Regions from separate parts of the Psychrobacillus sp. NPDC096623 genome, predicted to be linked through region 1. Evidence: riboswitches for the same ligand, from Rfam matches in the RefSeq annotation. Region 1 holds a riboswitch; each other region holds the start of a gene.
What was found. Region 1 has a riboswitch for S-adenosylmethionine ahead of metK (methionine adenosyltransferase). Riboswitches for the same ligand answer to the same signal wherever they lie in the genome.
Positions count from the first base shown of each region.

Region 2: another riboswitch for S-adenosylmethionine. It lies ahead of metA (homoserine O-acetyltransferase MetA); the one in region 1 lies ahead of metK (methionine adenosyltransferase).
Region 3: another riboswitch for S-adenosylmethionine. It lies ahead of ACIQX2_RS13935 (methionine ABC transporter ATP-binding protein); the one in region 1 lies ahead of metK (methionine adenosyltransferase).

Region 1 is NZ_JBIWER010000003.1:486,015-490,233, reverse strand. Features, by position in the region: gene pckA (phosphoenolpyruvate carboxykinase (ATP)) at 120-1,706, opposite strand; SAM riboswitch class I at 1,900-2,015, shown strand; gene metK (methionine adenosyltransferase) at 2,254-3,450, shown strand; gene ACIQX2_RS11860 (gamma carbonic anhydrase) at 3,632-4,144, opposite strand.
Region 2 is NZ_JBIWER010000002.1:724,095-728,313, reverse strand. Features, by position in the region: gene ACIQX2_RS08350 (NUDIX hydrolase) at 512-973, opposite strand; gene metA (homoserine O-acetyltransferase MetA) at 1,161-2,069, opposite strand; SAM riboswitch class I at 2,146-2,251, opposite strand; gene ACIQX2_RS08340 (methyl-accepting chemotaxis protein) at 2,317-4,219, opposite strand, start outside.
Region 3 is NZ_JBIWER010000005.1:55,238-59,456, reverse strand. Features, by position in the region: gene ACIQX2_RS13955 (arsenate reductase family protein) at 1-336, shown strand, start outside; gene gcvH (glycine cleavage system protein GcvH) at 411-791, shown strand; gene ACIQX2_RS13945 (toprim domain-containing protein) at 867-1,217, shown strand; gene ACIQX2_RS13940 (thioredoxin family protein) at 1,229-1,549, shown strand; SAM riboswitch class I at 1,585-1,689, shown strand; gene ACIQX2_RS13935 (methionine ABC transporter ATP-binding protein) at 1,780-2,805, shown strand; gene ACIQX2_RS13930 (methionine ABC transporter permease) at 2,798-3,466, shown strand; gene ACIQX2_RS13925 (MetQ/NlpA family ABC transporter substrate-binding protein) at 3,529-4,219, shown strand, end outside.

The DNA.
Region 1 (4,219 bases):
GGCTAAGCAAGCATTGAGGGGAAGCTTTGCTGGTGTAATACTATAATCATATATTTTAATAAACAATTATTAAAAAGAGCCAAATTCAATAGAATTTGGCTCTTTTGATGTTTACTTTATTAAGATAATGGTCCACCTTGAACCGAAATGTCTTCTGAAACTGTTCCGAACTTTTTAAAGTTTTCACGGAATGATTGAGCTAGCTCAGCTGCCTTTTGATCATATGCCTCTTTATCTTCCCAAGCATTACGCGGAATTAGTACCTCTGAAGGAACGCCTTCTACTTCTGTCGGAATCGCTAAACCAAATACTGCATCTGTTGCTGTTTCAACATTGTTTAGTTTGCCATCAATTGCTGCACGAACCATTGTACGTGTGTATGAAAGCTTCATGCGGTTACCTACACCGTATTCTCCACCAGTCCAACCAGTGTTTACTAAGAATACTTGTGCGCCGTGTTCGTCAATTTTCTTCCCAAGCATTTCTGCATATACCGTTGCATGCAATGGTAAGAAAGGTGAGCCAAAGCAAGTAGAGAATACTGGTTGAGGAGAAGTTACTCCACGCTCAGTTCCAGCAAGTTTCGATGTAAATCCACTTAAGAAATGGTACATTGCTTGTTCTTTCGTTAGTTTACTGATCGGAGGCAATACGCCAAATGCATCAGCAGTTAAGAATATTATTGTATTTGGATGACCTGCTACAGATGGGTCTACAATATTATCGATATATTGAATTGGATAAGCAGCACGTGTATTTTCTGTTAATGAGTTATCCGCATAGTTAGCAACGCGTGTTTCCGCATCTACTACAACGTTTTCTAATACAGTTCCGAAAGTGATAGCATCCCAGATTTGGGGCTCATTTTCTCGCGTTAGGTCGATACATTTCGCGTAACAACCACCTTCGATATTAAATACACCGTTATCTGACCAGCCGTGCTCGTCATCCCCGATTAATTTGCGTCCTGCATCCGCAGAAAGAGTCGTTTTTCCTGTTCCAGACAAACCGAAGAACAAAGCAACGTCCCCATCATCCCCAACATTTGCTGAGCAGTGCATTGGTAAAATGTCTTGTTCTGGCAATAAGTAGTTCATAATAGAGAAAATGGATTTTTTCATCTCACCAGCATACTCAGTACCACCGATTAATACCGTGCGTTTTTCCATAGATACGATGATAAACGTTTCTGAACTAGTTCCATCTACTGCTGGATCTGCTTTAAAGTTAGGTGCAGAAAGTATAGTGAAGTCAGTTGTATGTGTTGCAAGTTCTTCCTGTGTCGGACGGATAAATAGTTGATGAGCAAAAAGATTATGCCAAGCGTATTCATTAATAACTTGAATACCTAGACGAGATTCTTTATCTGCTCCTGCATATCCTTTAAATTCGAAGATTTCGTCTTGCTTATTTAAGAAATCAGTCATTTTTTTATATAATGCATCAAAAACGTCAGAAGAAATTGGTTGGTTTACTGAGCCCCAATCGATTTTGTCTTTTGAAATAGCTTCATCTACTATATACTTATCTTGTGGAGAGCGGCCAGTATATTTACCTGTTTCGGCTTTAACTGCACCAGTAGAAGTTAGAACAGCTTCTCCTCTTGTTGTAGCTTTTTCCACTAGTTGTGGCACTGACAATTGGCTGCTAACGTTATTACCTGCTAACAATTCTTTCAGTTCACTCACAGTATCGATTGAATTCATGTTGAATATACCATCCTTTTTTTATATTTCCTCTAAAAAAGAAGAAGTTTTACTAGATATGTGAATTAGTATAACACATTGGAGTGAATAGTCTATACTAATTACTTTAAAATTTTTCTTTTGTGTATAAAATACAAACAAAAATAGTTGACATCTTTTACAGACTTACGTATGATGATAAATTGAACGGATACTCTTATCCCGAGCTGGTGGAGGGGTCAGGCCCTATGAAACCCGGCAACCTGTAATTTTTTATTATTACAAAGGTGCCAAACCTGAGACAAGGTGAAATTCCTTGATTGATAAGAGTGAAAGGTGCTTATGATATTAATGCCTTTCCTCATGTATATTTACGTGAGTGAGGGGCTTTTTTATTGAACATCGCCCTTTATCCTTGTGTGCCAAGTCCGAAACGGCTTCAAGTTAACTTCAATGCACAAAAAATCATATCTTTTAAAAGTGCATGGAATTTTGAATGGCTTGACATGGGAATGAGTACCGTATCAATTCTTGAGAGAAATCTCGCAGGATATAGGAGGAATAATCTATGACACAACGTCGATTATTTACATCAGAATCAGTAACAGAGGGTCATCCAGATAAAATCTGTGATCAAATCTCCGATGCAATTCTAGATGCAATTTTAGCAGAAGACCCAAATGCTCGTGTAGCTTGTGAAACGAGTGTTACGACAGGACTAGTATTAGTTGCTGGAGAAATTACAACATCTACTTATGTAGATATTCCTAAAGTAGTTCGTTCTACTATAAAAGATATTGGCTATACACGTGCTAAGTATGGTTTCGATTCAGAAACTTCTGCTGTGCTTACTTCAATCGATGAACAATCAGCTGATATTGCACAAGGTGTGGACCAAGCTTTAGAAGCTAGAGAAGGCTCCATGAGCGATTCTGACATTGAAGCAATCGGAGCAGGAGACCAAGGTTTAATGTTCGGCTACGCTTGTAATGAAACACCTGAACTTATGCCGCTACCAATCAGTTTAGCGCATAAATTGTCTCATCGATTAGCTCAAGTTCGTAAAGATGAGACGTTAGACTATCTTCGTCCAGATGGTAAAACACAAGTAACTGTAGAATATGATGAGAATAATAACCCGGTTCATATTGATACAATTGTTATTTCAACTCAGCACCATCCAGAAATTACGTTAGAACAAATTCAAAAAGATATTAAAGAAGTGGTGATCAATCCGATTGTTCCTGCAAATTTAATAGATGAAAATACAAAATACTTTATCAACCCAACAGGACGCTTTGTTATTGGTGGACCACAGGGAGATGCTGGTTTAACAGGACGTAAAATCATCGTAGATACGTACGGTGGATATGCACGTCATGGTGGGGGAGCTTTCTCGGGCAAAGATCCAACAAAAGTAGACCGTTCTGCTGCCTATGCTGCACGCTATGTTGCTAAAAACATTGTTGCTGCTGGTCTTGCAGATCGTTGTGAAGTACAACTTGCTTATGCAATTGGTGTTGCTAAGCCAGTTTCTATCGCTGTTGAAACATTTGGTACTGGTAAGGTAGAAGAAGTTGAATTAGTTTCGTATATTCGCGAACTATTCGACCTACGTCCAGCAGGAATTATTAAAATGCTAGACCTTCGCCGTCCAATATACAAACAAACAGCTGCTTATGGTCATTTTGGTCGTACAGACATTGATGTACCATGGGAACAAACAGACAAAGCTGCAGAATTAAAACAAATGGCTGGATTATAAGTAGTATGAACAAAAAAGGCTTTCCTATGACGGAAAGCCTTTTTTCAATGGTGAATATTAAGCGAACGATCAATGATGACATTGAATCGATCGATAAGAGCTAATAATCACTCAATCAGGTGCAAAATCGATCGACCAAGACGAAAATCAATCAATCCACACAAACAAACGGTACGATTATTTACTTCTGAAGCGATTTATAATATTGTCCTTTTTCTACATATTCTCGGATAATTCTTTGAACATCCGCTTTATCCTCGTCATTTAGGTCTCGTACGACTTTTGCAGGGCTCCCTAGTGCTAATGAATTTGGAGGTATTTTTTTACCAGGTGGTACAAGACTTCCGGCTCCAATAAATGCACCTTCCCCAATTTCGGCACCATCTAAAATAATTGACCCCATTCCTATCAATGCACCTTTACGTATTATACAGCTATGTAACGTCACTTGATGTCCTATAGTCACTTCATCTTCTATTATTAGAGCTTTGTTTGGGCTTTGATGTAAACAGCTTAAATCCTGTATACTAACCTTACTTCCAATAATAGTAGGAGCAACATCACCTCTAATTACCGTATTAAACCAAATTGTAGTCTCTGGACCGATTGTCACATCACCTGTTATTGTGACATAATCAGCTATAAAAGCTGAGGCGTCAATAATGGGAGTTTTATCTTTGTAGGGGTAAATCATTTTGCAACCGCTCCTTTTGAAGTTAGAATATAATTAATCGTATCAGACAAACACCACGAAAGAAACGAAATACCA
Region 2 (4,219 bases), on a different contig from region 1:
TTTAGTTATATAGCAGGCAAAAACCATTTCTATTACATTGAAGTAGCTTGAAATTTGAGCTACCAGATATTTTGAGTGTAACATTTCACACTGAATGTTGGTTTTGACCGTGAAAAAAGAACAAAATGAACTGTACCCCAATTGTTAGATACTTTCTAACAATTGGGGTACAGTTTTTCTGAAGCATTCGTAAAACAATATAAAAATTACACACATCAGTTTAAAATAGACGTACTAAATTACATGATTGAACATGGTACCTCTTTAACTGAAACAGCGGGTATCTTTTTGATAGCTCCTCCTTCATCGGTAAGTGTTTGGAGAAACAATTTGAAGCGCAATCACCAAATAAGACAAAGCTCAAATAGTCTATGAATTAAGTCTCCCCCTGTTTATGTTAATCTTTTATCAGAATTTAATCGTTTTACTAAAGAACCAGTTAGTTGAATAAGGGAAATACTGATCTGTATTAGAGATAGGTCGTTATTTTGACTAATTATATTCAGTTATATTAACTAATTACCGGCAAGTTCACCTGATTTACCCAATCCTGAATGAATCGCTCTTGATGCGAGTTCAAATGAGGTAGGTTATTACTGGAAAAGAATCGATGTTCATGACTTTCTTCAGAGCTATGAAGTAATTCTCCTGAAAAACTGCTTGAATGGAATATAATCTGGACACTAAAAACTTTATCTCCATTCTGATATTCTGCAAATCCATCTTCACCTGAATAAAGACCAAACAACTGTAATTGTTCAACTCTTAAACCCGTTTCCTCAAATGTTTCTCGCAAAGCAGTTTCAAGAAATGATTCTCCAGGCTCCATTACGCCTCCAGGAATACCCCAAACATCTCGATCCGTACGATGTTGTAATAAAATTTGATTTTCTTTTTCAATTATAATTCCACAACCTACAGTCATAAGCATTTCATTTCCAATTAACTTTCGAATTGTTTGTATGTAACTCATCATATCCTCCTTGTTTAGTTGCTGAGATTTGTAAATAGGATTTTGATGTGGAATTCGACAGGTCTTTAAATTTTGAAGATGTTATCTATACCTTCTATATATTTAATCTACTACCATTGCATTAACTTTAAATGTTTCCATTCTTGCTAACCTATAGCAAGTGAACAAGCAATTTAAAAATCTGAGGTCATTCCCATTCATAAGGTGTTTCTTGGTACACATAATAGTTCAACCAATTAGAAAATAACAGATGAGTATGAGAGCGCCAAGAGTTCTTTGGTTTTTGTGATGGATCATCGTTTGGATAATAGTTTTCCGGAACGTCTATCTCTACACCTTTATGGATGTCTCTTTTATATTCGTCAGCAAGTGTCGTTGCATCATATTCTAAGTGACCAGTAATCATAATATGCTTTTTATCTTTCGAAATAACTAGGAAAACACCTGCATCCTCTGAACTTGATAATAATAATAGCCGATTGTCTTGTTTAATCTCCTCGTAGGAAACAGCTGTGTAACGTGATACTGGTGCATTAAACTCATCATTAAATCCTCGAACTAAATGTACAGTTGGATCGGTTAAACAATGGTTAAACACCCCAAAACATTTTTTAGGCAAGTCGTATTTTCCGATTCCGTAATGATGATAAAGAGCTGCTTGTGCTCCCCAACAAATATGCAGAACGGACGTTACATGCGTTTTGGACCAATCCATTATTTTCGTCATTTCACTCCAATAATTAACGTTCTCAAATTGTAAATGCTCGATTGGCGCACCAGTGATAATCATTCCATCATATTTTCGATGTTCAATTTTGTTAAATGTCGTGTAAAAAGTATCCAAATGAGTTTTGCTCACATTTTTGGAATCATGGGTTGCCATATGTAAAAAAGTCACATTTACTTGTAGCGATGTATTTCCTAATAATCGTAGTAATTGAAGTTCGGTTTTCTCTTTTTCGGGCATCAGATTTAAAATAATGATGTTTAATGGGCGTATATCTTGGGCTATTGCTCGATCGGTATCCATTATAAATATTTTCTCTTTTTTTAGATGTTCAGCTGCCGGCAATTGTTTAGGAATATTTATTGGCAAATTGTTCTCCCCCTTTAAATTTAAAAACCCTCTTTTCCTATAAAATAAGAAAAGAGGGTGAACGTTTTGCTCTCGATTCTTATCTTTCAAGAAATTATCTTGTAGGAGTTAGCACCTTTCTGACAAGTCAGAGGTTGCTGAAGCTTCAACGGGCCATTTCCCTCAGCTTCTCTTGATAAGAGTTATTTAATTATATTGTTCTTCATTAGAAAATATTAACATGTGTTTTCGAATAATTCAACTTCTTTTAAACTTTGAAACGATTTACTGTATTCGCCAGTTTTTCACTCAAACTTGTTAATGTCTCTGATGCTTCTGCCACCGATTGAATTGCTCGTAATTGCTCATCGGAGGAAGCACTTACTTCCTCACACGCTGCAGCAGTTTGCTCCGAAGTTGCTGCCATCACTTGAATTGTATCTACTACTTGATCTTTATAATTAGAAACCTGTTCGATTTCTATAGACACGGAATCAATAGAAGCTTGCAAATTATTCATCAGTAATGATATTTCACTGAATGTCACTTCTGTATCAATAACAACAGATCCTTGTTCACGGAACGTTTTAATAGTGTCTATCATTTGTTTCCCAACGATTTGAGATTCACTCTGTAGCTCAGTAATAGTTTGTTTTACTTCCTCTGTTGCTTTTGCCGACTGCTCTGCAAGTTTTCGCACTTCATCCGCTACAACAGCAAATCCTTTACCATGTTCACCCGCACGGGCAGCTTCTATACTTGCATTCAACGCGAGTAAATTCGTTTGTGCAGAGATTTCCATAATTGTTTCCATCACACCACCAATTGCTTTTACTCTAATTTCTAATGTTGAAAATAGAGAAGACATTGAAGTGAGATTAGACTCCCAATTTTCGAATGATGATTTTAATTCTCTCATTTGACTTTGTCCATTTGTATTCATGGAATTCGCTTTTGTAGCTATATCAGTCATCACGACTGACTTTTCGTTAATCAGATTTATTTGCTCACTTAAGTGAACAGAGCTCTCCGTAACTTCTCCTGCATCTTCTGCAGATTTTGAGGCACCTTCAGCAATTTCACTCACAGCTAAAGAAACTTGCTCTGCAGAAGCATTTGTTTCCTCTGCAACTGCACTTAAGCTTTCAGAATTGGTTTGTACATCACTAGCAGACTCTTTTACTACTTGTATAATTTCATTCATACTTGTAGCCATTTTATTAAAGTTAGTTGCTAACTGACCTATTTCATCTTTAGATTTAATATTTGCTTGAACGGTTAAATCCCCTTCAGCTATCGAGTCCATTAATTTTTTCAGGTGCTCAATTGGTCTTAAAATATGACTGATGATGAAATACAAGACAATAACTACTGCTGCCTCTATAGCTAATATAATTATTATTAATAAGTTACGAATACTATCTGAAGTTTGATTTATTTTATTCTCCTCATAAACCGCTCCCAGTTTCCATTCCAGTCCTGGCAAGGTTGTAAATACAGTAATATTATTGGTTCCTTCTGTTGCTTCATGTATCTCACCACTTTCAGAAGAACTATTGAGCATTTCCTTAACAGCTGAATGCTCAGATAGATTTTCACCAAATAGTGTCGGATGAACAATAGCATTACCATCTGCATCTACAATAATCGGATAACCTTCATAGCCTAACTCACTATTTGCGACTTTTTCGGTTAACTTCGACAGTAAAATATCAATAGCAAGAACTCCGACCACTTGCCCATCTCTGATAACAGCTTTAGCACCTGAAATTGCATATTCTCCAGTAGCAACATCCACATAAGGTTTAGACCAGCTGAAATTCTCTTTGTTGGAAACAGCATTTTTATACCATTCCCTGGATGTAGGGTCAAAATCTGCACCTAGATCGGCTTCTGGAATTATTTCGATCGTTTTATCCGGCAAGGCTATATAGACAGAAGCCACCGCATCATATAAAGAATTAAATTCATTAAATCTAGTATCTAAATTTTTCTCTAATTGATTAGTTAAGACCTCATCAGTAGCTTTAGCACTATTTGGAAAATCCAATATATCGTTGGAAGTCGATAATTGCAGTATTCCTTTTTCATATGCAGCTAAATAATTCTGAATTGTTGCTGACATTTCATTGATTATAACTTGACTCTGATCGATTAGTTCGTTTTCCGTC
Region 3 (4,219 bases), on a different contig from region 1:
AAGTGTAGTACTTGCAGAAAAGCGAGTAAATGGTTAAAGGACAATGGAATTGATTACATAGAAAATCATATCGTAGAAACTCCCCCAACTAAGGAACAACTTCAAGAAATGCATGAGGTAGGTGGATTAGAGCTAAAAAAATTCTTTAACACTTCTGGTATGAAGTATCGTGAGCTTGGACTTAAAGATAAATTATCTACAATGTCAGAAGACGAACAATTATCCATACTTGCTACTGATGGGATGCTTATCAAGCGACCGATTGTTTTTGACGGGAAAAAATTAACGTTAGGATTCAAGGAAGAACAGTTTGAAGACGTTTGGAAGACTTCTTAAAGTGACTTGTTTTTACGATAAAAATATGTGAATATTATAGATGAATGTATTAATAATGGAGAGGGGAACATTTAATGAACACACCTAAGGATTTAAAATACTCAGCAGAGCATGAATGGGTAAAAACTGAAGGCGGAAATGTCCGTATCGGTATTACTGAATTTGCACAATCAGAACTAGGAGATATCGTGTTTGTCGAGCTTCCACAAGTGGGAGATGAGATCAAGGCAGGAGATCCATTCGGTAGTGTAGAATCTGTAAAAACAGTTTCTGAGCTATATGCACCGATAAGCGGTAAAGTGTTAGAAGTAAATTCAGAATTAGAAGATAGTCCTGAATATGTAAACGAATCCCCTTATGAAAATGCATGGATGATCGTTATTGAACCTACTGATTTGGCAGAAGTAGAGGCTTTACTTTCTCCAGAAAAATACGAAGAATTAATTTCACAATAATTATGAAAACGCCGCTTAATAACGGCGTTTTTTTCATATAATATTGGAAAGGGCATAGTTAGGAGAGATGCAAAAATGGCTATTGTCTTTAGTGAAAAAATAATTCTTGTTGAGGGAAGATCGGATAAACTTAAGCTTCTTCAACTTCTTGATGAATCAACAGAAATTATTTGTACGAACGGAACGATATCGAATGTAAAGCTTGAAGAAATTTTAAGTCCTTATGACGGTATTCCTATATATGCGTTTTTAGATGCAGATAAATCAGGAGAGCAAATTCGCTCCGTTGTGCGAAAAGAATACCCAGAAGCAATTCATCTATACACCAATCCAATGTATTGTGAAGTAGCGACTACACCGTTCAAAGTTTTGGCTTCTATTTTAAAAAGTGTTAATATAAAAGTGAAAAGAAACTTTTTACTTTAGGATGATGGAATATGAATGAATGGACTCTTGATCAATGGAATAGAAACAAGAATAGTGGTCAGCTTACAATGTTATATATATATACACCTTTATGTGGAACATGCCAAGTTGCTAGTAAAATGATGCAAGTTGTACAAGAAATGAAGCCTTTTTCTATTGGCCAAGCAAATATTAACTATCTGGGAAATTTTGCTGCGGATTATCAAATCGAAAGCGTTCCATGTTTGCTAATTGCTAAAGGTGGCACGGTATATAAAAAAATATATGCATTCCAATCAGTACCATTTATATTAGATGCGATAAAAAATATTGACGAGCAAGTAGTCTTATGATAACATACGATATACCAAGAAATTAAATAGTGTCACTCTTATTAAGAGAGGTGGAGGGAAGTGCCCTATGAAGCCCGGCAACCGTCATGTAAATGAAATGGTGCCAAATCACGCAAAGCAATTGCTTTGGGAAATGAGAGAATGGATGAATGTTATTAAAATGGATAACGTAAAACCCTTCTGCTCTTTTGCAGGAGGGTTTTTTTAGATAGAAAGGTGGCAAGATTCACATGATTAGTTTAAATAATATTTCGAAAAAATTTAGTACGAAACAAGGTACGATCGTTGCAGTTGAAGAGGTGAATCTTGACATAAAGAAAGGTGAAATTTTCGGCATCATTGGTTATAGTGGTGCAGGTAAAAGTACACTTATTCGTTTATTAAATGGATTGGAAAAACCAACTTCTGGACAAATTATTGTGAACAATCAAGATATCACAAAGATAAATGAAGTGAAGCTCCGTCAGGTAAGACAAAAGGTAAGTATGATTTTCCAACATTTTAATCTGTTATGGTCTAGAACGGTTGCAGAGAATATTGCTTTTCCTTTAGAAATAGCTGGTGTACCAAAAGAACAACGCATAACAAGAGTTAACGAACTAATTGATCTAGTAGGATTAGAGGGTCGCGGACATTACTATCCTTCTCAATTATCAGGCGGACAAAAACAACGTGTCGGAATTGCACGCGCATTAGCCAATCGTCCAGAAGTCCTTCTCTGTGATGAAGCAACCTCAGCATTAGATCCAGAAACTACTGATTCAATTTTGGATCTATTAGTTAGCATTAACGAAAAATTAGGTCTTACAATTGTATTGATAACCCATGAGATGCAGGTTATCCAAAAAATTTGTGGGCGTGTAGCTGTAATGGAAAAAGGGCATGTTGTAGAAGAAGGAAACGTTTTAGATGTATTCCAAAACCCACAGCAGGCAATAACGAAGCGTTTTGTTTCGCAGATCAATGATTCCAATAAAGCTCTACAAACAATCCAACAATTAAAAGAGCTTTATCCAAATGGAAAACTGATTAAACTAGGATTTGTAGGAGAACAAACAGTGCAGCCTATTTTGTCTAGACTTATCAAGCAATTTGATCTCGATGTGAATATTGTTCAAGGCAATATTTCACATACGCAAAATGGCGCATTTGGTACACTAATCCTTCAACTAGAAGGAGATGCATTATTAGTGGATGAGGCTATTCGCTATATTCACGAACAAAAAGTAATTACAGAGGTGATCAACAATGATTAATGATTTATTTCCAAATGTTGATTGGCCTAAAATGTGGGAAGCAACACTTGAAACATTATATATGACTTCAGTATCCACTATTTTAACAGCAATTATTGGACTAGTTCTCGGTCTTCTACTTTTCTTAACTAGTCCACATCAGGCATGGGCCAACAAACTGGCTAATTGGTTAACTGGAGCGTTCGTTAATATATTCCGTTCCATTCCATTTATCATTTTGATCATTTTATTGATCCCATTAACGAAGTTTTTAGTCGGTACAATGCGTGGACCAAATGCAGCATTTCCTGCTTTAGTAATCGGAGCAGCTCCATTTTATGCTCGCATGGTTTTAATAGCACTACGTGAGATAGACAAGGGTGTATTAGAAGCTGCAAAATCAATGGGTGCTAAAACTTCTACTATTATATGGAAGGTATTATTGCCAGAGTCAATGCCTGCTTTAGTTTCGGGAATTACAGTTACAGGTATTTCACTAGTCGGGTATACGGCAATGGCTGGAATCATCGGTGCAGGCGGACTAGGAACTTTAGCTTTCTTAGATGGATTTCAAAGAGGTAGAACAGACGTAACATTTGTCGCAACGATCTTTATATTAATCATGGTATTTATTATCCAGTGGATAGGCGATGTAATTACGACAAAAATTGATAAACGATAAATGGTGTTAGCGAGAATACTCGATCACATAGAAATAATAGATAAAAAGGGAGAGATTTTAGAATGAAGAAGTTTTTAGCTGGAGCTTTATTATCAGTAAGTGCATTAGCACTTGCAGCATGTGGAGAAGAAGATAGTAGCAAACTTGTAGTAGGTGCATCTAACGTACCTCATGCTGTTATTTTAGAAGAAGTTAAACCGATCCTTGAAGAACAAGGAATCGAACTAGTTGTAGAATCTTACCAAGATTATGTACTACCAAACAAAGATTTAGACTCAGGTGATTTGGACGCGAACTACTTCCAACATATCCCTTACTTTGAATCACAAAAAGCTGATTTTGGATATGACTTCGCTAACGCTGGCGGTATTCACATCGAGCCAATCGGTTTATACTCTAAAAAATACGGTTCAATCGAAGAGCTTCCAGAAGGTGCAACTATATTAATGAGTAACTCTGTTGCCGATCATGGACGTATCCTTGCTATGTTAGAAGCAAAAGGTCTTATTAAATTAGCAGATGGTATTGATAAAACAAAAGCAGAAGTTAAAGATATCGTAGAAAATCCTAAAAATCTTGAATTTGACGCTAACTATGAGTCAGCACTAATGGTTCAGTTATATGAAAATGAAGAAGGCGATGCAGTATTGATCAACTCCAACTATGCAATAGACGCTGACCTTAACCCATTAGAAGACTCTATCGCTATTGAAGAATCAGATGAATCACCATATGTAAATATCATCGCAGTAA